Regions from separate parts of the Aeromicrobium sp. Leaf289 genome, predicted to be linked through region 2. Evidence: riboswitches for the same ligand, from Rfam matches in the RefSeq annotation. Region 2 holds a riboswitch; the other holds the start of a gene.

Region 1 (14,842 bases), on a different contig from region 2:
CCGCCGCGAGGGGCCCACCGGACTTGGTGGACTGCACGGTGGAGTTGAGCATCGTGTAGCCGGGCCAGTCGGCGCTCGCGTAGAACTGCGCTCGCCGGTGTGCGGGGTCGGCGAACAGCAGCAGCGAGACGCCCTTGGGCGCGTAGGCGTACTTGTGCAGGTCGACCGAGACACTGGTGACGCCGGGGACCGCCAGGTCCCACGCCGGAGCGTCGTCGACCCACGGCAGGACCCAGCCACCGATGCAGGCGTCCACGTGGAGCCGCAGGCCTCGCGCCGACGTCTCCGTGGCGATCTCGGGAACCGGGTCGACGACGCCGTGGGCGTACGAGGGCGCCGACACCGCCACGAGCACCACGCGCTCGCCGAGCCCGTCGATCGCCTCGACCATCGCGCCGACGTCGGCGCGACGGGTCCGCGGGTCGACGTCGACCGCCACGAGCTCCACCCCGAAGTAGTGGGCGGCCTTGTGGAACGCGGCATGGATCGTGGTGGGCACGACCATGGCCGGGCGGTCGACGGGCGAGGCGTCGCGCGCGGCCTTGACGGCGAGCAGGATCGACTCGGTGCCGCCCGACGTGACGGTGCCGACCGTCTCGGGCGGTCCGTGCAGCGCGTCGCGCGCGAAGGTCACGAGGTCGCGCTCCATGCGCAACAGGCTCGGGAACGCGGTGGGGTCGAGCCCGTTCGTCGCTCCGTACATCGCGAGCGCCCGGCGGCCGAGCTCGTCGGCCTCGGCGATGCCCGAGTCGTAGACGTACGCCAGGGTGCGGCCGCCGTGCGTGGGCAGGTCGCCGGCGCGCAGCTCCTCGAGCTCGGCGATGACGGCCTCGGGAGTGGGATGGCTGGGGGAAGAGTCAGGCACGGGCGAGCTCCTCGTCGAGGCGGTAGCGGCGCAGCAGCAGGAGGCTGAGCGCGATGATCGCGGCGGGGACCAGCGAGAACCCCAGGGTGATCGCGGTGAGGGCCGAGTCGGGCTGCGCGACGTCCTGCCCGCCCGTGGACGAGACGTACCCGCCGACCGCGAGCACCAGGGCGAACAGTCCTGGGCCGAGTGCGAGGCCGAGCGTCTCGCCGGCGGTCCAGACGCCGGTGTACACGCCGATGCGGTTCTGCCCGCTGCGCCGGGCGTCCCGGGCGGCGACGTCGGGCAGCATGGCCATCGGGAACACCTGGGCGCCGGCGTAGCCGGTGCCGACCAGGGCGGCGGCGGGGTAGACGACGAGGGCCGTGGCGTCACGGGCGGCGAGCAGGCCGAGGGCGCCGACGACGAGCAGCAGCGTGGCGACGGTGTACCCGGCTTGCTTGCCACGCCCGGCGAACAACCGCTCCCAGAGCGGGGTCACGAGGAGGGCCGGGCCCACGAAGGAGGCGAACAGGAACGTCGAGGCGGCCGCGGAGTCGAACAGCTCGTCCGCCACGTACGCGACGCCGGCGAGCATGGCGCCGATGCCGAGCGCCTGGAGCACGAAGCAGCCGAGCAGTGCACGGAAGTCGCGGTCGCCGGACACGAGGGCGAGCTGCTCGCGCAGGCCGCCTGCCGGTGGCGCGACGTCGAGCCGGGGTGCGTCGCGGGTGCCGCGCCACGCACCGACGACGCCGAGCACCAGCAGCACCGCGACGTAGACGCCCATGACGCGGTACCCCGCAGCGTCGGAGTCGCCGTCGCCCACGGCGTCGACCACCATCGGAGCCGTGGCGCCGGAGAGCAGGATCGCGAGCGCCAGCACCGCGACCCGCCACGTCATCAGGCGGGTGCGCTCGGCGTAGTCCGACGTCATCTCCGCCGGCATCGCCACGTACGGCACCTGGAAGAACGCGTACGCGCTCGCGCAGCCCAGGAACATCACCACGACCCAGGCGCCCGCCAGCACCGACGGCTCCGTGGGTCCGGCGAACATGAGCGCGAAGAACACCGCCAGCAGCAGCCCGCCCCGCAGCAGGAAGGGGCGGCGTCGGCCCTGGGGGTGCGTCGAGGCGTCGCTGATGCGCCCCGCGATCGGGTTGAGCACCACGTCCCACGCCTTCGGCAGGAAGACGATCACCGCGGCGACGACGGCGGCGATGCCGAGCGTGTCGGTCAGGTACGGCAGGAGGAGGAGTCCCGGGACCGTGCCGAAGGTGCCCGTGGCCACGCTGCCGAGCGCGTAGCCGCGCCGGACCCGCGGGGGCAGCGGCGTCGACGTCATGGCGGTCAGGCTAGGCGAGGCCGGGGCCACCGGCGGTCCCACGCGTCTCGACGATTCCCAGGTCGACCTGGGAATCTCCCGCTCCGCACGGATTCCTCACCCCTGCACGGGTTGCTCTCCGTGCGGGTGTGAGATCTCCGTGCCTCCGATCACCCGTGCAGGGTGCGCGGACTCGGCCGGCACGGCGGGACGGTGGGCGAGATGACGTGACGCGATGCGATGTGGCACGGTCGGCGTGGGGCGCGCGACGTGGCGCGCGGGAGGGGGAACGCATGACGTGGGCGGAGCTCGCCGGCCTGGCCGGCCTCGCGCTGGTCGACAGCACCAGCTTCGGCACGCTGCTCATCCCGCTCTGGATGCTGCTCGCGCCGCGAGTGCGGCCGGGGCGGGTGCTGCTGTTCCTCGGGACCGTCGTGGTCTTCTACTACGCGGTCGGCGTCCTGCTGCTCCTCGGCATCGACGTCGCCGTGGAGGCGGCCTCCGACCTCGGTGGAGCGCTCGCGGACAACCGGCCGCTCACGATTGCCCAGCTCGTGGTGGGCGTGGGGCTGTTCCTCTGGAGCTTCCGCGTCGAGAAGAAGGCCAAGGAGCAGTCCGGACCGAGTCCGCGCGCCAGACGCTGGCGTGCGGCGCTGCAGGGCGAGGGCGTCCCCGTGCGCACGACCATGGGCATCGCGCTCGTGGCCACCGTGCTCGAGGTCGCGACGATGCTCCCGTACCTGGCCGCCATGGGCCTGCTCTCGCGTGCCGACGTCGACCGTCCGGTCCAGCTGCTCGTGCTCGTGGGCTACGTGCTCGTCATGGTGCTGCCGGCCCTCGTCCTCCTCGTGCTCCGAGTCGCGGCCTCCCGACTCGTGGAGCCGTGGCTCGAGCGGGCCGACGCCTGGATGTCGGCGCGCACGGGCTCGATGATGAGCTGGGTCATCGGCATCGTCGGCTTCTTCGTCGGCATCGACGCGTTCGACCGGCTCTTCGGCTGACCGTCAGCGCCGACGCGTGCTCGTCTCGGGGTTGCTCCGCGCGGGCCGGGGCGTCTTGTCGTGCGTGCGCCTGACGTTGCGCAGGTCGTCGAGGAAGCTGTTGGCCCACGTGTCGATGTCGTTCTCGACCACCTGCTTGCGCATGGCCTTCATGCGGCGGTGGCGTTCCTTCTCGGGCGCCTGCATGGCCTCGACCAGGGCCTCCTTGAGGCCGTTGATGTCGTACGGGTTCACCCGGTAGGCGTGGCGCAGCTCGGCCGCTGCGCCAGCGAACTCGCTGAGCACCAGCGCGCCGTCGTCGTCGTAGCGGCACGCCACGTACTCCTTGGCCACCAGGTTCATGCCGTCGCGCAGCGGTGTCACGACCATGACGTCGGCGGCCCGGTAGAGCGCGGCCATCTCCTCGCGCGGGTACGACGCGTGCAGGTACGTGATCGGCTGGGCGCCGATGCGGCCGACGTCGCCGTTGATGCGGCCCACGAGCCGGTCGATGTCGTCGCGCAGGATCTTGTACTGGCCCACCCGCTCGCGCGACGGCGTGGCCACCTGCACGAACACCGCGTCCTCGACGTCGACGGAGCCCTCGGTGATGAGCTCGCCGAAGGCGCGGAGCCGCTGCCGCAGACCCTTGGTGTAGTCGAGGCGGTCGATGCCGAGCAGCACGCAGCGCGGGTTGCCGAGGCTCTCGCGGATCTCCGCGGCCCGGGCCGCCACCTCAGGTCGTCGGGCCATCTCCTCGAAGCCGGCGGAGTCGATGGAGATCGGGTAGGCGCGGGCCGTCACGATCCGGCCGTCGTCGAGGTAGACCGTGTCGCGGTGGGTCTTGTTGCCGACGCGCTGCCGCACGAGCCGCACGAAGTTCTGCGCGGCGCCGGGCAGCTGGAAGCCGACGAGGTCGGCACCGAGCAGGCCCTCGAGGATCGAGCGACGCCACGGCAGCTGCTGGAACAGCTCGTTCGGCGGGAACGGGATGTGCAGGAAGAAGCCGATGCGCAGGTCGGGCCGGAGCTCGCGGAGCATCTGCGGCACGAGCTGCAGCTGGTAGTCCTGCACCCACACCACGGCGTTCCTGCGAGCGACCTTCGCGGCCCGCTTGGCGAAGCGCCGGTTCACCTCGACGTAGGAGTCCCACCACTCGCGGTGGAACTCCGGCGGGGCGACGACGTCGTGGTAGAGCGGCCAGAGCGTGCCGTTGGAGAAGCCCTCGTAGTACTCCTCGTACTCCTGGCTCGTGAGGTGCACCGGGACGAGCGTGATGCCGTCGTGCTCGAAGGTCCGCAGCTTCTCGTCGGGAGCGCCGTGCCACCCGATCCAGGCTCCGCCGTTGCGGCGCATCACGGGCTCGAGGGCGGTCACCAGGCCGCCGGGGGAGGTGCGCCAGGTGGTGCTGCCGTCGGGCTGGACCACCCGGTCCACGGGCAACCGGTTGGCGATCACCACGAAGTCCGCCGTTGCCGCCATGGCTCCACCCTAGGCGAGCGGCGGGACCGCGCCCGTCGACCGCGCCGGGCGGGCCGGGTCCGTCAGCGCTGGCCGGTCAGCACTGGCTGGTCACCGATGAGCGTGCGTGCCGATCTGCTCGAGGATCGTGTCCATCAGCTCCTGGATCTGCAGGGTGGCCTCGAGCGGCAGCAGCGCCGACGCGGTCCGTCCGTCCCGCAGGCAGGCCGCGACCTCCTCGGCCTCGTGGGCGTACCCGCGTCCGGTGACGGGCACGTCGATCCGCTCACGCTCGTCCCCGCGCACGAGCGTGAAGGACGTGGGGTGGTGGAAGCGGCCGTCGATCTCGATCCGTCCGTCCGTGCCGGCGATCGAGGCCGTGCTGTCGGACTGGGCGAGCTGCGTCCACGCGATGCTCGAGACGGGCTGGTAGCCACCGGACCCGCGAGCCTCGTGCACCAGCGTGGCCCCTCCCGCCACGTCGAATCCGCGCGCGTGCAGCGCGCCGGCGGCGGTGACGCTGTGCGGGTGGCCGAGCACCAGGTGGGCGAAGGTGAGCGGGTAGATGCCGATGTCCAGCAGCGCGCTGGCCCCGAGCTCGGGGTCCCACAGGCGTGCGACGTCCGGGCCGGCCGCGAACCCGAGGGCTGCCCTGAGCTCGCCGACCTCTCCGATCGCGCCGGAGTCCACGCGCCGCTTCACCTCGCGGATGACGGGGTTCGTGCGCATCCACATGGCCTCGGCCAGGAACAGGTCCGTCTCGCGTGCGCGGGCGACGAGCTCGCGTCCGCTCGCGACGTCCAGCGTCATGGCCTTCTCGCACAGCACCGGCTTGCCGGCGTCGAGGCACAGCAGCGCGTCCTCGAGGTGGCGGCTGTGCGGGCTCGCGACGTAGACGACGTCGACGTCGGGGTCGGCCACGAGCTCGTCGTAGCTCCCGTACGCGCGGGCCGTCGGCGTGCCGTGCTCGTCGAGGAAGGTCTGGGCCCGCGTCCGGTCGCGCGAGCCCGCGGCCACCACCTCGTGGTCGGGCAGCAGGGCCAGGTCCCGTGCGAAGCTGCCGGCGATGTGTCCGGTGGCGAGGATGCCCCAGCGCAGGGGCCGGTCGGCGGGGACGGCCGCGGCGGCGCGCTGGTCGGTGCTGGGCAGGTCGGTGCTGGGCTGGATGCTGCTGGGGGACTCGGCCATGCCTCCACGCATACCAGAGCAGCAGTCCGCCGAAGCGAATGACACCACTGTCATTCCTGGGTTAGGGTGACGCCATGAGCGCAGTGGAGCAGTCGAGCCACGACCCGGCACGTCCGGGCAGCACGTTGACCGACCGCGACCTCGACATGCTGTCGATGGAGCGGCTCTGGTGGCAGTTCGCCGGGGCCAAGGAGCAGGCCATCCGCGAGAAGTTCGACATGTCCGCCACGCGGTACTACCAGCTGCTGAACGCCCTCATCGACAGCGACGACGCCCTCGCCTTCGACCCGCTGCTGGTCAAGCGTCTGCGTCGTCTGCGTGCTCAGCGCCAGCGCAGTCGCTCGGCGCGCCGCCTCGGCATCGATCTCTGAGTCGCGGTCGCGGGTGTCCGACCACCGCCGCACGGTGACCCGCCGGGCGCTCGTGCTGCCCACCTGGGCGCTCCTCGCGGTCGGCGGGGTGGTCGTGCTGGCAGGAGCCTGGCTCGCCTGGCTCCTGGTCACCGGCCCCGACGACGACGCCCCGGTCGCGTCGGCGAGCTCGAGCCCTGCTGCGTCCGAGCCGTCCGCCACGCCCACGCCGGAGCCCACCGAGACGACCGAGCCGGAGCCCAGCGAGACGCCGGAGCCCGAGCCCACCGAGACCAGCGAGCCCGAGCCCACCGAGCCCGCGGTCGACCGGTCGTCGATCCAGGTCTCCGTCCTCAACGCGTCGCGCACCCAGGGCCTGGCCCGCACGGTGGCCCAGCGGGTCACCGCCGAGGGCTGGACCGTCGGCGCGGTGGGCAACTGGCGCGGCTACTCGGCGGCCAACACCGTGCACTACCCGCAGGGCCGCGAGGCGGAGGCGCGGCAGCTGGCCGACGACCTCGGCATCCAGGCCGTGGCCCCGATCGTCAACGGGATGAGCGGCCAGCGGCTCACGATCGTGCTGGTCGGTCCCGTCTCCTGAGTCGCGCTCCGCGGCTGCGATGATGCTCGGGTGCCCGCGGCAGACCACCCCACGCCCGACGTCCCGGCGTCGCTGCTCGTCGACCCCCGGCAGATCCTGCTCGGACTGGACTTCGACGGCACCCTCTCGCACGTCGTCGACGACCCGACCCGGGCCTTCGCGCACCCCGACGCCGTCACGGCCGTCGCCCGTCTGGGTCACGTGCTGGGGCAGGTCGCGATCGTCACCGGCCGTCCGGTCGAGCAGGCGCTGACCCTCAGCGGGTTCCGTGGGCTCGCGGGCCTCGAGCGGCTCGTGATCTGTGGGCAGTACGGAGCGGAGCGGTGGGACGCCGAGGTCGACGTGCTCGAGCGTCCCGACCGTCCGGACTCGGTGGAGCGGCTGGCGTCGATGCTTCCCCAGTGGCTCGCCGACCACCGCGCAGGGCACGTCCGCATCGAGGACAAGGGCCTGGCGGTCGCGATCCACACGCGGGGCATCGACGCGGACCTGATCCACGAGCTCGAGGGCCCGCTCCGGGCGCTCGCCGCGGACCTGGACCTCGAGGTCGAGCCGGGCCGCCAGGTGCTCGAGCTGCGCGGTCACGCGACCGACAAGGGGGTCGCGCTGCGCGACCTCGTGGAGACGACCGGCCTGCGGAGGGTCGTCTACGTCGGCGACGACCTGGGCGACCTGCCGGCCTTCGAGGCGGTGGAGCACCTGCGCCGCAGCGGTGGCGACGGTGTCCTGGTGGCGTCGGCGTCGGGCGAGCAGGACGCGCTCGTGAGTCGCTCCGACGTGGTGCTGCCCGGACCCGACGGCGTCGCAGCGTGGCTCACGGCCTGGGCCGACGCCCTCGACGCCTGAGTGCTGCGCCGTGAGCATCCCCGGGGAGCGCCTGCCGGTCCACACGCCGTGGACGCGCGTCCGGACGGTGCTGAACTGGGTCAACCTGAGCACCGTGGCCGGCCTCGTGGTCGCGTGGCTGGGCGGCGCCACGATCGAGCGGCACGGGCGCGGCACCTACCTGGCGGGCGGCTACCGATGGCGCTTCCCGGTGGCGAGTGCCTTCACGCTCGGCTCCGTGGTCGTGAGCACCCACGACCACGCCTGGCTGCGCGACCGGCCCCGGCTCCTGCAGCACGAGGACCGGCACGTCACCCAGTACGCCTGGTTGGTCGGTCCGGTCATGGTGCCGCTCTACCTGCTGGCGGCCGGGTTCTCCTGGGTGGTCGCGGGCGACCACTCGTCGTACAACCCATTCGAGCGGCTCGCGGGCCTGGACGACGGCGGCTACCCGCCCGTGAAGACTCGACGTCGGCGTCGGCACGGGCGGTGAGCAGGGCTCAGCCGACGGTCCGGTCCGGCCGGCCCGGGACGAACAGCGCGGCGACGAGCGCCACGCCGACCGCGCCCGCGGCGGCGAGCAGCGACGGACCGATCGCCCCGTCGTAGCCCTGCGGCGAGATCGAGCCGCCGGCTCCCTGGAAGACCGCGACGATGACCGCGATCCCGAGCGCCACGCCGAACTCGCGGACGGTGTTGTTGGCCGAGCTCGCGATCGCGAGGTCGTCGTCGGGCAGTCCGTCGAGCACGGCGGTCGACATGGGGGCGAACGTCAGGCCCATGCCGACGCCGGCCAGGACCAGGGGAACCACCAGGTCGCCGTAGCCCGACCAGCTCTCGACGACCGATGCGAACCACACGAGCGACACGGTCTGCAGGGAGAGCCCGACGACCAGCAGCGACCGGGCGCCCAGGCGGGGGACGAGTGCTCCGGCGATCGGGGCGACCACCATGGGTGCGGCGGTCCAGGGGAGCGTGCGCAGACCGGCCTCGAGCGGTGAGTAGCCCTGCACGACCTGGAGGTACTGCGACAGCAGGAACACGCTGCCGAACATGCCGAGGCTGAACATGAGGCCGATGACGTTCGCCGCGCTGAACGCCCGGCGACGGAACAGGCGGAGCGGGAGGACGGCGTCGTCACCCGGGCGGGTGGATCGGTCGAGCCGTGCGGCCCATGTCAGGTACCCGAGCGCGAGGGCCGAGGCGGCCACGAGGGTGCCGACGACCCCGGCGGAGGACCACCCGTCGTCGTTGCCGTGGACGATGCCCCAGACACCTGCGAAGACCGCACCACCGAGCAGGAACGTGCCGACGACGTCGGGGCGTCCGGGCGCGGAGCTGCGCGACTCCGGGGTGGCGAGCAGGAGCAGCGGCACGGCGACCAGGGCCACGGGCACGTTGATCCAGAAGATGGCCTGCCAGCTGAGCCCCTCGACCACGGCGCCGCCGATCACGGGTCCGACGGCGACACCCAGCCCGGCCACGCCGCTCCAGATGCCGATCGCGGCCGCTCGCGCCGCGGGGGGCACGGCGGCGACGAGGAGCGTGAGCGACAGCGGCACGATCGCCGCGGCGCCGACGCCCTGGAGGGCCCGCGCCGCGATGAGGGCCTCGGCCGACCCGCTCAGCGCGGCGGCCACGGACCCGAGCGTGAAGACGCCGATGCCGGCCAGCATCACGCGTCGTCGTCCGAGGCGGTCGCCCACGGCGGCCAGCGCGAGCATGAACGTCGCGAAGGGCAGCGTGTAGGCGTTCATGAACCATGACAGCTGGGTGTCGGTGGCGCCCAGGTCGGACTGCACGACCGGCAGGGCGCTCGTCATGACCAGGTTGTCGAGGGTGGCCATGAACATCGGCAACGAGGCCGCCGTGAGGGCGAGCGCCGTGCGTCGGCGCGCGGAGGTCGTGGTCGCCGACGGCGTGCCCGTGGGCGGTGGGGCAGAGGCGGGGGAGTCGAGGGTGTCGGTGGTCATGGGAGTGCTCCTGGGGAGGGGACCGAACGTAGAAGGCATCGAATGATTACTTGTGGCGACTTTAAGTAATCGGGTGATAACCTGTCAACCATGACCCCCCGGATGAGTGCCGACGCCCGCCGCGAGCTCGTGCTCGAGGCCGCCACCCGCGCCTTCGCCCGGACGGGGTACGCCGGGACCAGCACCGACGCTGTGGCCAAGGAGGCCGGCGTCTCGCAGCCCTACGTCGTACGGATCTTCGGCACGAAGCTCGAGCTGTTCGTGGAGGTGTTCGACCGCGCGACCCGTCGCATCATCGACGCCTTCGAGCACGTCATCGCCACGCAGGTGATCGACCCCGACTCCGAGGAGGGCCTCTCGCCGCTCGGCCAGGCCTACGCCGACCTGGTCCTGCGCGACCGCGACGCCCTGCAGCTCATGGTCCACGGGTTCGCCGCCGCGACCGATCCCGAGATCGGGGCGTTCGCGCGGTCGCGCATGACCGAGATCTTCCAGGTCGTCCGCGGCACCGGGATCGACGACGACCGGGCCCGTGACTTCGTGGCCCACGGCATGCTCATCAACGTGATGCTGGCCATCGGCGCCCCGGAGCACGTGACGGGCGACCCCGCGCTGCTGGCCCTCACCGACTGCGTGTTCGGCGACGTCGCCGACTCGCTCACCGAGGCCTCCTAGGCCTGCCGCGGGAACCGGGGTCGGGTCCCGTGCGTCACGCGTGCGCCCGGTTCACCGAGGGCCGGGACCCCCGCGACGCCCCGCTGCCCAGCGCAGGCTGAGCTGCACGTCGGCCATCCCCTCGAGGCGGGTCTCGACCTCGGCCACGCACACCGCGACGTCGGTGGGGTCGTCGTACTCGTGGCACTCCGCCGTCGACTCCGAGAGCGTCGGCGGGTGCTCGCTGCTGCCGTCCAGTCGGAACACGCTGAAGCCGTTCTCGGCATCGCCCTCCACGGCCACGATCGTGTGCCCCGGCAGGCGGTGCCGGCTGGACGGCGGGTCGGCGAGGACGGCACTGCTCAGCAGTCCGGCGGTGACGGCGAGCGCCGGCGCAGCCACGAGCGTGGCGGCACGGGTGCGGAGTGGACGGATGGTGAGCGGCATGGTGAAGACCTCCGACGTCGGCACCGGTCGGTCCGGTGCGGTCGACGGGACATGGCCCTCGTGGCCGGCGCGACGCCCGGCTGCGCCGACGGCTGTGGACGACCACGGGCGGCGCGCTCGCCTGCGGCTCGATCTGTGGACGCCCGCTCCGTGGACCGTTGCGTCTCGCATCGCGGACCAATTGGACACATGGTGAGACGCCTGCCTACGCTGGACCTGCTCATCCAGAGGGGTACAGGGACACGGCCCGACGACGCCCCAGCAACCAGCTCCACCGTCCACCCAGGACACCGGAGCCAGGTGCTCATTCCGTCCCGACCAGAGAGGTCGGGAAAGATGACCAGGAGGCTTTCGTGAGCATCACCACCGCCCCGTCCACCACGTCCGCGGCATCCGACGTCGACAAGGCCGAGGTCGCCCAGCGCGGCTCGCTGCGCGACGGCGCCTTCGGGTCCGCCACCGGGCTCGTCTGCCGCGAGTGCGGCGCCACGCGACCGCTCGGCCCGCACTACGCGTGCGACGACTGCTTCGGCCCGCTCGAGGTCGACTACGACTTCGGCACGGTCACGCGCGAGCAGATCGAGAGCGGCCCGCGCAACATCTGGCGCTACAAGGCGCTCCTGCCGGTGCCCGACGACATCGAGTCCAGCCCGAACACCGAGCCCGGCTTCACGCGGCTGCTCGAGGCGCGCAACCTCGCCGCCGAGCTGGGCCTGACCAGGCTCTGGGTCAAGGACGACAGCACCAACCCCACCAACTCCTTCAAGGACCGCGTCGTCGCGTGCGCCCTGAGCGCCGCCACCGAGCTGGGCGCGAAGGTCTTCGCGTGCCCGTCGACCGGCAACCTCGCGAACGCCGTGGCCGCCGCCGGGGCGCGCGCCGGCATCCGCACCGTCGTGTTCATCCCGAGCAACCTCGAGACGCCCAAGCAGGTGAACTCGGCCGTCTTCACCGACAACCTCGTCGCCGTCGAGGGCAACTACGACGACGTCAACAAGCTCGCGAGCGAGATCGCCGGCGAGGAGGACGGGTGGGCGTTCGTCAACGTCAACGTCCGACCGTTCTACGCCGAGGGCTCCAAGACGCTGGGCTACGAGATCGCCGAGCAGCTGGGCTGGCGCCTGCCCGACCAGATCGTCATCCCGGTGGCCTCCGGCTCGCAGCTGACCAAGGTGCACAAGGCGTTCAAGGAGCTCATCGACCTCGGCCTCGTCGAGGACAAGCCCTACAAGGTCTTCGGCGCCCAGGCGCAGGGCTGCAACCCGGTGGCCACGGCGTTCGCCGAGGGTCATGACGCGATCCGCCCGGTCAAGCCCGACACGATCGCCAAGTCCCTCGCCATCGGCAACCCCGCCGACGGCATCTACGTGCTCGACATCGCGCGGGCCACCGGCGGCGCCGTCGAGCAGGTCAGCGACGACGAGATCCGCGACGCGATCGTGCTGCTGGCGCGTACCGAGGGCATCTTCACCGAGACCGCCGGCGGCACGACGCTGGCCGTCCTGAAGAAGCTCGTCGAGACCGGGCAGCTCGACCCGGACCTCGAGACGGTGTTCATCAACACCGGCCACGGGCTCAAGACCCTCGACGCCGTCTCGGGCCGCGTCGGCCCGGCCGCGACGATCGCCCCCACGTACGACGCGTTCGTCGCCTCCGGCCTCGCCTGAGCCGACGACCGCTCCCGCCCCTCACCCCTCGATCGACTGGAGACCACCGTGTCCGTGTCCGTCCGCATCCCCACCATCCTGCGCAGCTACACCGGCGACTCCTCCAAGGTCGAGGCCGACGGCGCGACGCTCGCCGAGGTGCTCGACTCGCTCGAGTCGTCCTACGCCGGCATCAAGGCCCGCATCGTCGACGAGGACGGCAAGCTCCGCCGCTTCGTCAACGTGTACGTGGCCGAGGAGGACGTGCGCTTCGCCCAGGGCCTCGAGACCCCCGTCAAGGACGGCGCGCAGATCAGCATCATCCCCGCCGTCGCCGGCGGCTGCGCCTGATCCTCGTCCTGCGGGTGGGCAGCCGAACAGGCGCACCGGCGCACGGAGACCTCACGCCCGCACGGGAAGCAACCCGTGCAGACGTGAGGAAGCCGTGCGTGCCGGGCGATTCCCAGGTCGACCTGGGAATCTCCGAGCCGCGTCAGCGGACGAAGCGGGGGGTGAGCGGCGGGTTCCACCACTCGCCGTTGCTGGCGCGCACCGCGCCGACGACGTGCAGCACGACGGCCCAGACGATGACGATCCCGTAGGTGACGAAGCCGATCAGCACCAGCATGAGCGGGAGCGAGAGCAGCAGCAGGATGCCCGTGGTGATCTGGACGTTGAGCGAGTTGGCCGCCTGGCGGCGGGCGTACTCGCCACGGTCCTTATAGACGAGATAGATCACGAGGGACGCCACGAAGCCGAGGGTGCCTGCGCTCAGCACGAGGGCGGCCGCCGGCACGGCGTGCACGATGACGCCGATGCTGCGCTGGGTGTCGTCGGACAGGGGCTCGCCCTGCCCGGTGCCCTGGCCGGGCGCGGGCTCGTGGGGATAGGCGGTCATGAGAGTCCAGCTCCTCGATCGATGTTCGTGTGCCTCCACTGAAGCACGCCGACCGAGCAGCGCACCCTGTTCCCGGGGTGCGGCCAGGGTGCGGTCAGGGTCGATCGGGGTCCATCCCGAGGGCGGTGTCGCAGGCCGGTCGACGGGCTGGGTGACCAGCGGGTGAACCGCGCTCTTCTGCGCCGCGACCGGCGCGTATAGGCTCGGCGTCAGATCGGTCCGGGCAGGTGGTTCGATCGCGTCACCAGGTGGGAGTTCGTCATGGTGCAGGGCACCGTCAAGTGGTTCAACGCCGACAAGGGCTACGGCTTCATCGAGGTCGAGGGCCAGGGTGACGTCTTCGTCCACTGGTCCAAGATCAAGTCCGACGGCTACAAGACGCTCGAGGACGGCCAGGCGGTCGAGCTCGAGGTGGTCGACGGCCCCAAGGGCCGTGAGGCCCAGGAGGTCGTCGGGCACTGACCCGGTGACGGGCGCCGTCGCTGCCCGTCGTGACCACGCGCACCGGACGCTCGTCGACGTCGAGCGCCCCGGTGTGACGCACCTCATCTGACACTTGCGGTGTCACATGGCGCGCTGACATACTCCCGGAATGTTCCCCGCCATCCTCGTCGCCGCAGAGCCTGCCCCCGTGGGCGGAGCGGCCCTCGACCAGGTCATCGGACTGAGCGTCGGGGCCGGCCTCGTGACCGCGGTCCTCGTCGCCATCGCCTGGGCCCACCGCACCCACCGCATCGAGTGGTTCCAGACCCTCGGTGACCGCCTGCACGAGCGCACCGGCGAGCCCGGCTGGGCGTCCATCCCCTCGCTGTTCGTGGCCAGCTCCCTCGTCGTCGCGCTGCTCGGGTTCCTGTGGGACGTGAGCCTGCACGCCGGTCGCGGACGCGACGAGGGCCCGCTCGCGAACCCCGCCCACTACCTGATCCTCTACGGGCTCTTCGCCCTGTTCATCGCCGGCATGAGCGCGATCGTGTTCCCGCGCGACGGCCAGCGTCCCGGCATCGCGTCGGTGCGGATCACCCGCAGCTGGTACGCCCCCGTCGCCGGCATCTTCATCGCCGCGTGCGGGCTCTACGCCCTCATCGGCTTCCCGCTCGACGACGTGTGGCACCGCCTGTTCGGCCAGGACGTCACGCTCTGGGGCCCGACGCACCTCATGCTGATCGGCGGCGCCGGCCTCTCGACGGCCGGCATCATCCTGCTGCACCGCGAGGCCGAGTTCTCCGAGGAGTGGAAGCGCTCGGCCGACAACCACGGCGCGCGGACGCTGCACAAGCTGACCCTCTCGATGGCGTTCGGCGGCCTCCTCATCGGCCTGTCGGTCTTCCAGGCGGAGTTCGACTTCGGCATCGCGCAGTTCCGCATGGTCTTCGCGCCGCTGATGATCGCTGCGGCCGCCGCACTGACCCTCGTGGCCGCGCGGCTGTACGCCGGTCCGGGCGCGGCCCTGTTCGCGGCGTTCTTCTTCGTCATCACGCGCGGCGTCGTCTCGTTCATCGTGGGCGACGTCTTCGGCCAGGCGTCGCACGTGTTCCCGCTCTACCTCGGCAGCGCCCTGATCATCGAGCTGCTGGCGCTCAGCCGACTGAAGGACAAGCCGCTCGTGTTCGGCGCCGTCGGCGGTCTGCTGATCGGCACGGTCGGCACCGTC
Region 2 (14,842 bases):
CTTCAGCTCGTCGTCGAGGTGGGCGAGCCGACCACGCAGGGTCGACAGGTGGCCGACGGCCTCGTGGAGGTGCTTCGCCACGAACGGATCGGCGTGGACCGCGACGACGGCGAGCAGCGAGTCGCGCTCGAGGAAGAAGCGGACCCGACGGTGCCGACGGCTCAACCGGTCGATCTCGCGGTGTGCCTTCTTGAAGCGCACCTCGGTCGCCAGGACGGTGTAGACCTCGACGAGCCCTCGACCCCGCGCCGACACGACCACCACCCCGCGGCGGTCCCGGATGCGGATGGATCCGTCGGGGGCCACCTTGAGCGGAGCGGTCACCCGCTCCTGCATCGTCACCTCGACGAGCTCCTGGAGGTGCTCGACCGACGTGGGCTCCGCGACGTCCGGGTGCGGCGGCGGGGCGAAGTGGACGTCGACGTCCTCGACGGGGTGGAGGTCGGTCCACTCGAGCAGCTCGGCCTCCTCGTCCTCCGCGAACGTGTCGAGGCCGAGGAACGCGGGCGACACCACGCCCCACAGCTCGTGCAGCACCACGGCTGCGGCGTGGGCCAGCCGATCGACCTCGCTCTCCTCGACCGTGAGCACCGGGTTCCCCCCGCCCTTAAGGGGCGCGAAGCCCAGCTCCGTCAGGCGTGCGGCGCCCGCCGGGCTCAGGGCGTAGGGAGGGCGGAGGTCGACGGCCTCGTCCTCCGCGTCCATCACGCTCTGCACCAGACCGAGGAACCGGACGCCGAGGTCGACGCTGACCTGCAGCGTGGGCGCGCGGGGGTCGTCGAGGTCGGGGTCAATGACGAGCACGTTGTCGTCGGGAGCCTCGATCATCCACTCGGCGAGGTCCAGCCGGAATCCCATCCAGGCGTTGTCGACCCACTGGTCAACCACCCGCTCCTCGTCACTGCTCATGGTCACGACCTCCGTCCCGCCGGCCCGTCGCCGACAGGCCCCACGCTAGGAGCGGACACCGACAGAAACCGATGCACCATGCATAGACAATCGATCAGGCCTCGCGCGAATGCTCCTCCAGCATGCGCTTCAGCACGAGCTTCTGCACCTCGCCGAGAGCGTCGAGACGCTCCTCCGGTGGCAGCTCCTCGATGAGGTCGACGGCCTGGCCGACGAGGTCTTCGCGGCCGGTGCGCCGGGGTGCTGACCGACGGGTCGGAGCTCCCCCCATTGGCACGTCATCGAGGGGCTCCATGGCAGAGACGACCTGACCCTCCCCCGACAACAGCGCAGCCTGAGCAGCCAGAGAGCGCTGGAATGACGGAGAGCTGATGTCATCGGGCGGAAGTGCGGCCTCGAGCGCCAACGGCTCGATGCCCAGCGCCTCCGCCAGCTGCGCCGCCGCCTTGCGCGACGGCTTGCGCAGGCCCGTCTCCAGCTGTGACACGTAGGGGTAGGACAACCCCGACCTCTCGGCCAACTGGGACCGCGACATGCCTTGCCGCTTGCGGAACTCCGCCAGCACTCGTCCGAACGAGGAATCCGTCGACATCTCGATGCTCCTTGCATAATCTGTCTGCAGTCTGCATTATGCTCATTGCACACCCTACCTGAGAGGAGATGATCATGAAGCTCTCGACACACCTGAGCCGCGATCGCTTCGACTGGATGCAGGACTCCCTGCGCCGTCGCGACCACGCCGTCATGCTCGTCCGCGTCGCCGGCACCCTGCCCGAGGGATACGCCGCCCGCCCCACCGACCGCGCCGCGTCGCACCTGGTGGTAGTGCTCGACCGCAGCGGCTCCATGTCCGGCGGACGTCTCGAGCACGCCAAGCGGGCGCTGGTCGACGTCGTCGGCAGGCTCTCCCCCGACGACTCGTTCGGGCTCGTCACCTTCGACAACCGGGTCGAGGTGGTGGTGCCCGCCGGACCGGTCACCGACCCCGCCGCCGTCATCCGGCACATCGAAGGGGTGCACGCCGGCGGCAGCACCGACCTCGGCGCCGGGCTGGTGCGGGGGCTGGAGGAGGCGCGCCGGCTCGACGTCGGGGCGGGCGTGCGGGTGCTGCTGGTCAGCGACGGCCACGCCAATGTCGGCGTCACGGACCCCGAGGCGCTCGGGGGGCGCGTCGGGGCCATGCGGGCACGCGGCATCACGACCTCCACGCTCGGCGTGGGGCTCGGGTACGACGAGACGCTGCTCTCGACCATCGCCCGGGCCGGTGCCGGCAACGAGCACTTCGCCGCCGAGGCCGACGCCGCAGCAGCAGCGATCGGCGAGGAGTGCGGGGAGCTGGCCGCCCAGCGGTTCCTGTCGGTCCGCCTCACCATCGCGGCTGCGTCCGGCATCCGCGGCCTCGACGTGGTCAACGACCTTCCCGTGGTGCCGGTGCCCGGTGGGATCCAGGTCGACCTCGGCAGCATGCGGGTCGACGAGACTCGCTCGCTCGTGGTCGAGTGCGCACCGCACCCGGCCACCCGGCCGGGGCGGCGGAAGATCGGGAAGCTTCGCGTCGACTACGTGCTCGCGGACGACCTGAGCGACCAGCACACGTCCACCACGGTGTGGACGCACGTGAGCCGGCCCGACGAGCGCGAGGCGGGCTCGGACCGCCAGGTGCTCGGCGAGTGGTACGTGCAGCGGGTGCTGCGACGGCGACGCAAGGCGCTGGCCCTGCTCGCCCGCGGCGACGACGTCCGCGCGGCTCGCGAGTTCGCGAAGCTGGCGACGCTCGCCCACTCGGCGGCGGCGAAGGTGCCGGCGGCGTTCCGTGCCGAGCTGCTCCGCGAGGCCCAGGAGGCCGAGCGGATGGCCGAGCCCGAGCTGTTCCTGGCGATGGCGCCGGACGACCGGCAGTTCATCAGCAAGAACATGACGGCCGATGGTGGTCGCCGTTCCCGGAGGCGCTCGTGAGCGCCGAGCAGACCGGCCCCGAGGGGCAGGAGGAGAGCCGCATGAGGCGAAAGGTGATCGTCGTGCTCGTCACGACGCTGGTGGTGGCACTCGTGGCCACGGGGACGGTGCTGTTCGTGCAGCACCGCGCCGAGGCCGAGCGCGTGGCGGCAGCTGCCGCCGAGGAGCGCGCAGCCGAGAAGGAGCGGCGCGAGGCGATCGCCGCGGCCCAGGCCGCGCACGAGGAGTGCGTGACCGCCACGGCCGACTACCTCGCGGCGGTGCAGGACATCGACGCCGTGGTCTCCGTCGGCGTCAACTACGAGGACTACAGCGACCTCGTGCGCGACGCTGCCATCTCCCAGCGGCGTCTCGGCGACGTCTCGGCGCGATGCGCCGGCGGTGTCGTCGAGCCGCTCGACGAGGCGCTCGGCGAGTACACGGACGCCTCGACGAAGTGGGACGACTGCATCTTCGACGACACGTTCTCGTGCGACGTCGACGACCTCGACCTCTCCAGCGGATGGCTGCTCGCCGGAGCGTCGCTGATGACGGCGGAGGAGTTCGTCGACGGTGCCGGCGGTGACACGGCGTGACCGCCTCGCACTCGGGGCAGCTCTGTCGGAGCCCGCGGCTAGCGTCGGAGCAGGTCAAGAGAGCCACCCACGCCTTCGGACAGTGGTGGCCGGCAACCGCGTCGCCCGACACGGTGCCTTCCGAAGAAGACCTGGGCTGCACCGTCCGGTGCGGCCAAGCGGGCACTCGCGGTGCCCCTGAGCCATCAGGAGGACCCATGGACGTCGATCTCGCTGCGTACGCGCACCACCTCGACCCGGACGACCTGCGAAAGCTGTTCCACCACGGTCACTGGATCCCGGTCCGCCGAGGCATCACCACGGCCTTCGTCGACCAGCACTACCCCGGTTGGTCCTGGAACGGGCTGATGGACCTACTGGAAGTTGCAGGTGTGGCCCACCGCCGAGGACCGGGCCTAGTGCACCCGCCCTACTGGCCCGACCGACTCGTCGCGAGCGTCCACGTGAACACCCCGGACGACTTCTGCATCGTCTGGATCGACGGGTCGGTGACGGTGCGATGAGCTTCCAGATCGTGCCGGGCGACCCGGCATCCACGGTCATCGTCCACGTGCCGCACGCCTCCCGCGAGATCCCGGACGAGGTCCGTGCCGGTCTGCTCCTGGACGACGAGGCCCTCGAGCGGGAGCTCGACGCCATGACGGACGCCTTCACCGACGTCGTCGCTCAGGTCGCCGCGGACTCCGCAGGGGTGCGCCCGTGGCTGCTCGTCAACGAGTTGTCGCGTCTCGTCGTCGACCCCGAGCGCTTCCCGGACGAGCGGGAGGAGATGAACGCGGTCGGCATGGGTGCCGCATACATCCGCACCTGCAAGGGCTTCAACCTCCGGCACGACCCGACCGGACTCGTCGAGACGTACTTCGACCCGTACTCCCGCGCGTTCGCGGAGCTGCTCGACGAGCGCATGGACGCCGTGGCCTCGGTGACGATCATCGACCTGCACTCGTTCCCCGTCGAGGCGCTCCCCTACGAGCTGCACCGCGACGGCCACCGACCCGAGATCTGTCTCGGCACGGACCCCTTCCACACCCCCCGTGCGCTCCTCGACGAGGCCCGCCGAGCCCTGTGGCCGGTGGGCGTCGAGGGCGACATCGCCGTCGACACGCCGTTCTCGGGCTGCTACGTACCCCTGCACGCCTACCGCCTCGACCGCATGGTGCAGGCGATCATGGTCGAGGTTCGGCGGGACCTGATCACACTCTCGCCTGCGGAGCGCGACGACCGAGGCATCGGCCGCGTCGCGCACGGCCTGGCCACGCTGATCGACCGTGCCGCCACCTTGGCACCGACCTTCGAGCACCCGCACGGGGAGAGCCTCGCCCGCGCGGTCGGCGTGTCCGACCCGTCGATGCTCAGCGACACGTTCCGCGTCCGCTTCGGAGGCGACCTGGCAGCGCCGCTCGAGGTCGTCGACCAGGGCGACCATCTGCTGCTGCGCTACGACGACATGACGTCGCGCCACCCGTACCCCATCAGCGTCCACGAGATCGAGAACGCCATCGAGCTCCTCGACGACCCCACGCTTCACACCGACTGACCCGGAGGTCCGCCATGAAGGCCATCCTTGATCCCTCGTCCCTGTCCGACGAGTACGCCGCCGTCCTCGCCCGTCTCGACGCGCTCGCCGCCATCACGGCCGAGTACACCGAGCGCCGCCTCCTGCTGGAGGGGCTGCTCGACGACGAGCGCCTCCCCGCGTTCATGGCGCACCCCTACGCCCTGCTCTCCGCCGAGGAGGAGGTCGAGCTGGCCGGCTACGTCGTCGCCGGACTGGCCGCCGCAGGTGACGTCGGCCCCGATGCCACCCGCGCCGTGCGGCTCGGCTCGCTGGCGCGCGAGCGGTTCGTCCTCGCCAATGTGCGCCTCGTGATCTCGATCGTGCGGGTGACGAACCGGGAAGGTCTCCCGTTCGACGACTGCATGCAGGCCGGGCTGATGGGGGTCATGCGCGCCGCCGAGAAGTTCGATCCCTCGTTCGGCACGAAGTTCTCCACCTACGCCACCTGGTGGATCCGCCAGCACGTGCAGCGCTCGATCGCCGACACGGCGCGCGTGGTCCGACTCCCAGTGCACGTCCACGAGGACCTGCGACCGGTCCGGGCGGCGCGGAGGGCGCTGCGCGAGTCCCTCGACCGCCTCCCCACCCTCACGGAGATCTCCGACGCGACCGGCCGCCCCGTCGCCAGGGTGGAGCAGGTGCTCGCGTTCGACCGCGACGTCATCGATCTCGACGCCGCCGCCGAGATCACCGGCGACGACGTCCGCTGGGCCCACCGCCCAGACGTCGACGTCGAGGAGTCGCTGGACCGCGCACGCCTGTGCGACCAGGTGCTCTCGCTCCTCACCGACCGCGAATCGGCAGTCCTGCGCCGCCGCTGCGGCTACGACACCGGTCGCGAAGAGACGCTCGAGGAGATCGGCCAGTCGTTCGGCGTGACGCGCGAACGGATCCGCCAGATCGAGGCGAAGGCGAAGCGCAAGATCGTCGAGGCGCTCGCCGAGCAGGCGGGCTGACGTGGCGGACACCGCGAAGCCTCTCTGGTTCCTCGACATCGACGGCGTGGTCAACGCGCTGCGGCCCCGCGACGGACTCTCTGCGACGAAGGCCCGCACCAGCGGCGAGACGTGGCCGATCCACTGGTCGGTCGAGGTGGTCCAGTTGATCAACACCTGTCACCGGTCCGGGTTGGCCGAGGTGCGATGGCTGACCACCTGGGAGCAGGACGCCCACCTCTCTCTCGCCCCGGCAGTCGGCCTCGACCCGTTCCCGTCCTACGACATCCCGAGCGGCAGCTCGCGCCACGGCTGGTGGAAGGCCGATGTCGTCGCTGACGTCATCGGCGCCGAGCGGCGACCGTTCGTCTGGACCGACGACGACCTCGCCCTCGAGGACGTCGCGGACGTGGTCGACCGTCTCGGGGTCGACCACCTCCTCGTCGCTCCAGACCCCGACCTAGGTCTCACGTCGGCTGATCTGCGTAGCGTCGTCGACTTCCTCTCCCGGTTCGCACCTGCGCGACCCTCAGGGCAGGCATCATGACCATCGTGGGCAGAACGTCCAAGATCAGTTACAGGGGGCTCTCATGGTGATGCTCGTCGACGACGGCTCGTTCGTCCTGAGTCCGTCGGACTTGACGGCGTCGGCCGGCTGCGAGTTCGCATGGCTCCGCACGGTCGACGTGCGTCGCGGCCTGGTGACTCCACCGACGAGCGAGCCCGACCTCATGATGGACCGGCTGGCCGAGCTCGGGGACGAGCACGAACGTCGCTACGTCGAGCAGCTCCGGTCCGAGGGCAGGAACGTGGTCGAGATCGCGCGTCCGGAGCCGTACGACCCCACGACCCTCGCGGCGGCCATGACGAAGACGCTGGAAGCGCTGGAGTCAGGCGTCGACGTCGTCGCGCAGGCCGTGCTGACCGACGGCGGCTTCGGCGGCCAGGCCGACTTCCTCGTCCGCGACGCCGACGGCCGGTACGAGGTATGGGATGCCAAGTTGGCCCGGCACGCGAAGGTGACCGCTCTGCTGCAGATCGCCGGCTACGCCGACCTGCTCGACCAGCACGGCATCCCCCGGTCGCCCATCGGACGCCTCATCCTCGGAAACGGCGAGTTTCACGACCAGGACCTTGACGACGTCGTCGCCGTGTACCGGCATCGCCGCAGCAACCTCGAGGCGCTCCTGCAACGCCACCTCGACTCGGGAGCCCCGGCCGACTGGAACGCGGCAGACATCGCGCAGTGCGGATCCTGCGAGCACTGCGCCCCTGAGGTCGAGGCTCATCGCGACCTGCTGCTCGTCGCTGGGATGCGTCGGTCGCAGCGTGAGTACCTGCGTGCGGCAGGCGTCGAGACCATCGATCAGCTCGCCGCGACGACGATCACCGTCCACGGACTGGCCGAACGCTCCTGGCAGAAGCTCCAGTCTCAAGCCGCTCTGCAGGTTGCGTCGGCGTCCGCCGACGGCGTGGTGCACCAGGTCTTCGACCCCACGCCCATCCAGCAGCTGCCCGCAGCCAGCGCGGGAGACATCTTCTTCGACTTCGAGGGAGACCCCCTCTGGGCCGACGGCACCAGTCACGACGCCGGACTCGAGTACCTCTTTGGGTGGGTCGAGGACGACGGAACCGCCGACGGCGCGTTCACCGGCCTGTGGGCGGACGACCGCGCCGAGGAGAAGGCAGCGCTCATCTCCTTCCTCGGCTTCCTCGAGGACCGGTGGACGCAGTACCCCGACCTGCACGTCTACCACTACGCGCCGTACGAGGTCACCGCTCTGAAGCGTCTGACCGCGCGACACACCGTCGGTGAGGACTTCCTCGACGAGCTGCTGCGGGCGGGCGTCTTCATCGACCTCTACGCGACCGTCCGGCAGTCGGTGCGCGTCTCCCAGCCGTCGTACAGCATCAAGTATCTCGAGCCCCTCTACATGGGCGAGTCGCTCCGAGGCGAGGTCTCGAACGCGACGGACTCGATCGTGCAGTACGAGCACTACCGAGTTCTGCGAGCTGACGGCAACGACGAGAAGGCGCAGGAGGTGCGCGCAAACGTCGAGGCCTACAACGCCTACGACTGCACGTCGACGATGCGGCTGCTCGGGTGGCTGCGTGACGTCGGCGGATGGTCGCCTGCAACACACGACCAGGCCTCCCGGTCGACCGACGACGAGTCCGCCGCACGGGAGACGACCCTCGGCGACGCTGCGGTCGTCGCGGAGAAGCTTCTGGCACACCTGCCCGACGCCGACCGCACCGCCGAGGAGCAGGCCGTCGCCCTGCTCGCCGCTGCGTTGGGCTACCACCGCCGCGAGAAGAAGCCGTCTTGGTGGGTGTACTACTCGAGACTCTCGGAGCCGGTCGACGAGTGGATGGACCTGCGCAGCACGCTCGTGGCCGAGGGACCGGTCGAGCTCGTCGAGGACTGGGCGCCGGTCAAGAACAGCGTCGGACGGGTGCTGCGCATGCGCGGACGGCTGGAGCCGGGAAGCACGATCGTCGAGGGCGCCTCCGTCGCTCTGTTGTTCGACGAGCTTCCTCCTGGCGTCGAGTTGGGCCCGGGCGCCGTGCGCGCATATTGCGGGAAGGCGGACGTCCTGTCTGTCGAGGCGGACCTCGACGGCGTTGTCGACGTGACGCTGCTGCACAAGCACGGCAAGTCGGTGCCGACGTTCTCCCAGCTCCCGATGGCGGCCGTGGAGCAGGGGTTCGTCCCCGACGGACCTCTGGAGAAGGTGATCCAGGCACTGGCGACGTCGATCGATCCATCCGCTTCAATCCCCCTGCCGGCGACGGCCGCTCTGGACGTGCTGGCCAGGCGGTCCCCCCGACTCGTCGACGGGACGTTCGTCGGCGGCCAGGCGACGTCCAGCGACATCGACCTCGTGCTCGACTCCATCCGTCGTCTCGACCATTCCTACCTTGCCGTCCAGGGCCCGCCCGGCACGGGGAAGACCTACCTCGGCTCCCAGGTCGTGCGGCGGCTCGTGGAGAGCAGGTGGAAGGTCGGCGTCGTGGCGCAGGGCCACACCACGGTCGAGACCTTCTTGCAGAAGACGATCGATGCGGGACTGCAACCTTCGTGCGTCGCGAAGGAGAACAAGAGCGGTGACACGTCCGACAAGCCCTGGACCGTGCTGAAGGACAAGCCTGGCCACGCCAAGTTCGCCGCCGAACAGGATGCCGGGTTCCTCGTCGGAGGCACCGCCTGGGCCTTCGCCAACGACAAGGCGTTCGACGCCGCAGAGCTCGATCTGCTCGTCATCGACGAGGCGGGCCAGTTCTCCCTCGCCAACACGATCGTCGTCGGTCGCGCCGCGAAGTGCTTGCTGCTGCTCGGCGACCCTCAGCAGCTCCCACAGGTGAGCCAGGGCACTCACCCCGAACCCGTCGACGGCTCCGCCCTCGCATGGCTCACGGAGGGTTCGGCGACGATGCCGCCGGAACGGGGCTTCTTCCTCACCAAGACCCGACGGATGCACCCGGTGCTCACGACCGCCGTCTCGCGCCTGTCGTACGCGGGTCGTCTGACGTCGGTCGCCGAGGTCACGACCGACCGAAACCTGCCGGGTCTTCACCCAGGCATCCACCCGATCCCGGTCGAGCACGTCGGCAACGGCGTTCACGCGGTCGAGGAGGCCGATGCGATCCTGGCCAGCATCTGCGAGCTGATGCGGCTTCGGTGGCAGCCCAGCCGATCATGGGGCACCAGGCCGATGCTCCCCCAGGACGTCATCGTCGTCGCGCCCTACAACAGCCAGGTCGCGATCATCCGACAGCGGCTCGACTCCGTGCAGCTCTTCGATACTCGCGTCGGCACCGTGGACAAGTTCCAGGGTCAGGAGGCACCCGTCGTGATGGTCTCGATGACTGCGTCGTCGCCTGCAGATGCACCGCGCGGCATGGACTTCCTTCTGAACCGCAACCGCCTCAACGTCGCCGTGTCTCGAGGTCAGTGGGCGGCCTACGTCTTCCACTCTCCTCGTCTGGCCGACCACCTGCCGACCACACCTGCCGGCCTCGCCGAGCTCGGCTCGTACCTCCGCCTCATTGCCGACTGAAGGAAGACAGCGTGCTCACAGTCGAACAGCTCACCTCGGCCACGCCCAAGCAACTCCTTGCCGGCTACGCGGCAGTTCTACGAGAGCTACGCTCACGCGAGATCGTCCGGACCAACAACGCGCCTGCAGGTGATTACGCCGAGTGGCTCGCTCAGCGTGTTCTCGGCGGCGTTCTCGCCCCCAACTCGGTCAAGTCCTACGACCTGACGCTCGAGGACGGTACGCGGGTTCAGGTCAAGGCTCGAGTCGTCGGTGATCCGATCAGTTCTTCCCAACGTCAGATGTCGCCCTTCAGATCATGGGACTTCGACCTGGGTGCGCTCGTGCAGCTTTCCGCCACCAACTACACCGTCGTGCGCGCCGCCCTCGTGCCAGCCGACGAGATCCGGAACCGAGCGACGTACCGCGCACATGTCAACGGGCACATCGCCTTCATGACGGAGGACCTCCTCGGCGCGCCCGGCGCACAGGACGTGACGAGGCCGTTCAACATTGCTGCCTCCGATCGAGAAGGCCCAGCAAGCGTCCGCTGATCAGACGCGCACACTGATCGAGGCACCCTGACGTTGCACACTCACGCGATCTAGCCGAAGGCGTGGCCGTCGAACTGGCCCAGTGTTCTGACAAGCTCGCGCCATGGAGACCCTCCGACATGTCTACAGCCGGCCGGACGCAGAGACGTTCGCGGAAGCACAGCGGGTGCAGGAGGTCAGCGACGCCCTGCTCGATCACCTGAACTTGACAGAAGCGCGGGATCTCCTGGACCGCGCGAACCTGCCGGGAATGTCGAGTGCCATGGTGCAAGCGACTTTCGATCGATTCTCCAGCGGGTTGGGGTTCACCAGTGAGGCAAAGGGACTCTTCAACGAGTACCCCAACAAGGCCCTTCGGCCTGATTTCTATCTCGACCTGGGTCGCACCGGCATCCTCATGGAGGTCGAGCGCGGAAAGACGACCACGAACAACATGGACCTGCTGGACATGTGGAAGACGCACCTCTGCACACAAGCTGACTACCTGTTCCTGATGGTTCCGCAGGCCCTCAAGCACAACCCGACGATGACGCCGAAGAAGGAGTACGCGTCGGTGATCAAGCGCCTTGGATCGTTCTTCATGCCGGGGAACGAGACCAATGTTCGCGAGCTCCACATCTTTGGATACTGAACCCGTGAGTCTTCACCGCGATGGTGAATCGCTCGCGTACGGAGGCGGTGCCGGCACCGGGCATCTCTTCATCGTGCACGGCCGCCTTGGCGACCTCACGTGCGACGCCGTCATCGTCACCAACGACGACCGTGGCATCCTCGGTGAGCATTGGCAGGCCGCCATCGGCGTCGAAGAGCAGACGCTCGACATGTCGACGGGCTGGACAAGGATCGATGCGGCCACGTATCCGGCGTTCGCGGTGAGCATCGAAGCCGAGTACGGGGTGGTGCTCGAGCGGATCGAACGCTGCTTGGGCGAGATCGCTCGGTACTTCGAAGGTCGTGAATCGAGCCGCGGGCGAGGCGCCCTGCCACTCGTCGTCTTGCCGGTCGTTGGCATCGGCGAGGGCGGTTTGAGCGACCACCGCGGAGATGTCGTCCGTGACCTCGCCGCCCATCTCACTACGGTGGCCGACGACCAGTGCATGGACATTGCTCTGGTCACGCCGGATCCTGCCGTCTGGTCGGCTGCCCAATACGCACGCCGAGGTTCGCCGTCTCCACTCCCCGCGGACCTCGAGGATCAGGCCAGACGGCTTGGCGATCTGGCCCGCCAGCGCCGGCTGGCCTTATTCATGGGAGCCGGAGTATCGATACCGAGCGGTCTACCGAGCTGGCACACGCTCCTGGAACGTTTGGCCGAGGAGTTCGACGTCGCAGAGGAACTCCGGTCCGCGAACGACTTCTCGTCGACAGACAAGGCCGGTCTCATCGAGAAGACCAGCGACGGTGGCTTCAAGGAGGTCGTGGCTACGCAGTTTGCTGGTGAACACCGGCCCTCTCTGCTGCACACCCTGATCGCAGCCCTTGACCCTCGAGAGGTCATCACCACCAACTACGACCTGCTCTACGAGAAGGCAGTCAGAGCGACCGGCCGCGGCATCGCGAGCGTCATGCCCTGGGAATCGGCCCTGGAGAAGCACCGGTGGATCCTCAAACTGCACGGCGACATCCAACACCCCAAGCAGATCGTGCTGACCCGCCACCACATGGTGCGATACGACGCGGCCAATCGTCCGTCTGCGTCGATGCTTCAGTCACTATTGCTGACGAGGCACACCTTGTTTGTCGGAGTCTCGATGACGGACGACAACGTGATCAGGCTGATGCACGAGGTCGATGAGTACCGCTCGGTGCACGAGGCCACGTCCTCCGAGACCTTCGGCACGGTCCTCGACGTTGCCGGCGACGTTTCTCGAGCCCGTCTGTGGAACGACCAACTGACCTGGCTCGATCTCGAGCATGCGAGTGAAGACCGCGGGACCCGAGTCCTGGAGTTGTTCCTCGACAGGGTCGCGCTGCATGCCTCCCAGGACTCATCCTGGCTCCTCGACGAGCGATTCGCCCCATTGCTCGGCGCCGACGACAAAGATCTCGCCCAGCGTGCACGCGATCTCTACGCCGACATCGCGCAGCGCGGAGGCGAGGCGTGGCTTCCGCTCGTGGAGAAGATGCGCGACCTCGGCGCGAGATCGGACCGTACCTGACCTTCAGCGAGACTCCAGTCGCGGCAATCTGACGTGCCGGGGCGTCTCGTCGATACCCGCGACCGTCCACGTCCGCGCCGGCCGCCCACCGCTGCTGCGCGACGTCTGACGTCCACCCTGGACGTGCGGCAGCAGCAGCGGCTCCATGCGTCGTCGGAAGCTGTCGCGTTGCAGCGATTCTCCTAGCACCGCCTGGTGGACCTCGCGCAATTCGGCAAGGGTGAACGGATCGGTGAGGATCCCGTCCGGGTCTGGTCGCAGTTCGTAGCGGAGCCGCACCCGCCGCACCGCCTCCTCGACGATCGCCGCATGGTCGAAGAGGAGTTCAGGGAGCTCCTCGACGGGGACGGTTCGCCCCTGAACCTGCCGCGTGGGCAGCACCACCGCGTGTCCGAGCGATACGGTCCAGCCGCGCGGATCGCGTCCCGGGGCGTCGAACACGCCGACCAGCTCGGGCCGACGTTCGCCGACGTCGACGGCAGCCTTGGTGCGCAACGCCGCGCTCAACGCATCGACCACAGACTCGCCCTGTCGGATGAACCGGCCGGGCAAGGCCATGCCAGCAGGGTCGTCCATCCGCTCCAGGACGAGGGCGTGCAGTTGCATTCCCTTCAGCGTCAGGACGGCGATGTCGACAGCGACGTTGGGTCTCGGGAAGCTCGCCAGATCGGTCATAAGGACCAACTTAGACGGTTTCCGCTGAAAGTGTCCGACGCGTGCCGTAGTCTCACGACATCGAGTTAGCGCAGTTACGCGCAAAGAGGAGATGGTGGCATGAGCGAGCTGCACGTGGGACACGGGACCACCCGGGACGCGATGACGATCTTCCCGATCTGGGGCGAGTTCACCTCAACGCTCTCGGGCACCGCCGACGTGGTGGTTGGCGAGTGCGCCAGAGGCGTTCAGGTCGGCACCCTCCAGGTCGTCAACCGCGGCGCGGGACCCGCTCTCCTGCTGGAGGGGCAGGTCCTCGAGGGCGGCTGGCAGAACCGGATGCTCGCCCGATCCGTCGTGGTCGAGCGCCACGCGCGGGCGGACGTCGACGTCGTGTGCGTCGAGGAACAGCGCTGGAACGGAGAACCGACGCACCGCCACGCCGGCCGACGCGCGAGTCTGCGGGTTCGCGCCGGTCTGCGACAGGACGCCGACCGCCAGTCCGCGGTCTGGGAGCGAGTTCGCCACTACGAGGACCGGCACGGCGCCACGCGCACGCGGTCGTTCACCGACCACGCTGACCGGCGCGCATCCCAGGTCGAGTCCCTGATCACCGATCTCCGCCCGCTGCCTGGTCAGATCGGCGTCCTCGTCGCCCTGGCCGGCCAGCCGACCGTGGCCGAGGTGTTTGGCAACGACCACCTCCTGCAGCGCGAGTTCGACTCGATCCTGCGGGCGGCCGCGCTAGACGCCCTCGACCTGGCGCCGACTCCCACCCCGTCACGACGCGCCCGCCGCTTTCTCGAACGGGCCGCGGTCACGTCGGTCCGGCGCTCCCGACCCGTCGGGGCCGGTTGGTCCGTCGAGGGTGCCAGCCAGTACGCCCAGATCAGCGGCCTCGACCACGACGACGGCGCCGTCCACCGGGTGCTCACCAACCCCCGCCACGAGCTCGCGCTCGCCGGTGCCTGAACCGCTCAGCGAAAGGACACGACATGACCCTCCACCTCACCCACGCCCAGGTCGACCGAGCCTGCGGCGTCATCCTTGGTGCCGCTGCCGGCGACGCTCTCGGCGCCGGCTACGAGTTCGGCTGCGCTTCCCTCTCTCCCGACGAGCCGCCACAGATGATCGGCGGCGGGCTGGGCAACTTCGCTCCCGGCGAGTGGACGGACGACACGTCGATGACGCTCGGCGTCCTACGCGTCGCGGCGACCGGCCAGGACCTTCGGGGCGACGACGGGCTCACGGCCGTCGCACGCGAGTTCTCCGCGTGGTTCGCGACCCACCCGCCCGACGTCGGCACCAACACCAGTGCAGTGCTGGGCGCTGCGGGACCCGAGCCGACCGGGGTCCAGATGACCGCGGCTGCCCGGGCCCGCCACGAGCGCACAGGGCGCACCGGCAGCAACGGGTCGCTCATGCGCACCTCCCCCGTCGCCCTCGCCTACCTGGACGACCCGGACGGACTCGTCGAGGCGGCGCGTGCCGTCGGCGGTCTG

What was found. Region 2 has a riboswitch for S-adenosylmethionine ahead of ASF37_RS01670 (hypothetical protein). Riboswitches for the same ligand answer to the same signal wherever they lie in the genome.
Region 1: it holds a riboswitch for S-adenosylmethionine, as region 2 does, so the genes downstream of both, thrC (threonine synthase) here and ASF37_RS01670 (hypothetical protein) in region 2, are expected to answer to the same signal.

What each region holds. Positions count from the first base shown of each region.
Region 1 is NZ_LMNK01000002.1:874,135-888,976, forward strand. Features, by position in the region: gene ASF37_RS08185 (aspartate aminotransferase family protein) at 1-865, opposite strand, end outside; gene ASF37_RS08190 (MFS transporter) at 858-2,189, opposite strand; gene ASF37_RS08195 (GAP family protein) at 2,462-3,169, shown strand; gene ASF37_RS08200 (trehalose-6-phosphate synthase) at 3,173-4,630, opposite strand; gene ASF37_RS08205 (Gfo/Idh/MocA family protein) at 4,721-5,797, opposite strand; gene ASF37_RS08210 (DUF3263 domain-containing protein) at 5,872-6,168, shown strand; gene ASF37_RS08215 (LytR C-terminal domain-containing protein) at 6,182-6,748, shown strand; gene otsB (trehalose-phosphatase) at 6,779-7,594, shown strand; gene ASF37_RS08225 (hypothetical protein) at 7,605-8,066, shown strand; gene ASF37_RS08230 (MFS transporter) at 8,074-9,546, opposite strand; gene ASF37_RS08235 (TetR/AcrR family transcriptional regulator) at 9,637-10,221, shown strand; gene ASF37_RS08240 (hypothetical protein) at 10,273-10,647, opposite strand; SAM riboswitch class I at 10,865-10,990, shown strand; gene thrC (threonine synthase) at 11,007-12,314, shown strand; gene ASF37_RS08250 (ubiquitin-like small modifier protein 1) at 12,363-12,644, shown strand; gene ASF37_RS08255 (DUF4870 domain-containing protein) at 12,787-13,191, opposite strand; gene ASF37_RS08260 (cold shock domain-containing protein) at 13,453-13,653, shown strand; gene ASF37_RS08265 (hypothetical protein) at 13,784-14,842, shown strand, end outside.
Region 2 is NZ_LMNK01000001.1:346,931-361,772, forward strand. Features, by position in the region: gene ASF37_RS01650 (hypothetical protein) at 1-909, opposite strand, end outside; gene ASF37_RS17685 (helix-turn-helix domain-containing protein) at 1,004-1,501, opposite strand; gene ASF37_RS01660 (VWA domain-containing protein) at 1,576-2,865, shown strand; gene ASF37_RS01665 (hypothetical protein) at 2,907-3,440, shown strand; SAM riboswitch class IV at 3,493-3,607, shown strand; gene ASF37_RS01670 (hypothetical protein) at 3,638-3,943, shown strand; gene ASF37_RS01675 (N-formylglutamate amidohydrolase) at 3,940-4,977, shown strand; gene ASF37_RS01680 (RNA polymerase sigma factor RpoD/SigA) at 4,992-5,954, shown strand; gene ASF37_RS01685 (hypothetical protein) at 5,956-6,480, shown strand; gene ASF37_RS01690 (bifunctional RecB family nuclease/DEAD/DEAH box helicase) at 6,524-9,994, shown strand; gene ASF37_RS01695 (hypothetical protein) at 10,006-10,527, shown strand; gene ASF37_RS01700 (hypothetical protein) at 10,631-11,158, shown strand; gene ASF37_RS01705 (SIR2 family protein) at 11,163-12,686, shown strand; gene ASF37_RS01710 (NUDIX hydrolase) at 12,690-13,361, opposite strand; gene ASF37_RS01715 (ARPP-1 family domain-containing protein) at 13,461-14,312, shown strand; gene ASF37_RS01720 (ADP-ribosylglycohydrolase family protein) at 14,336-14,842, shown strand, end outside.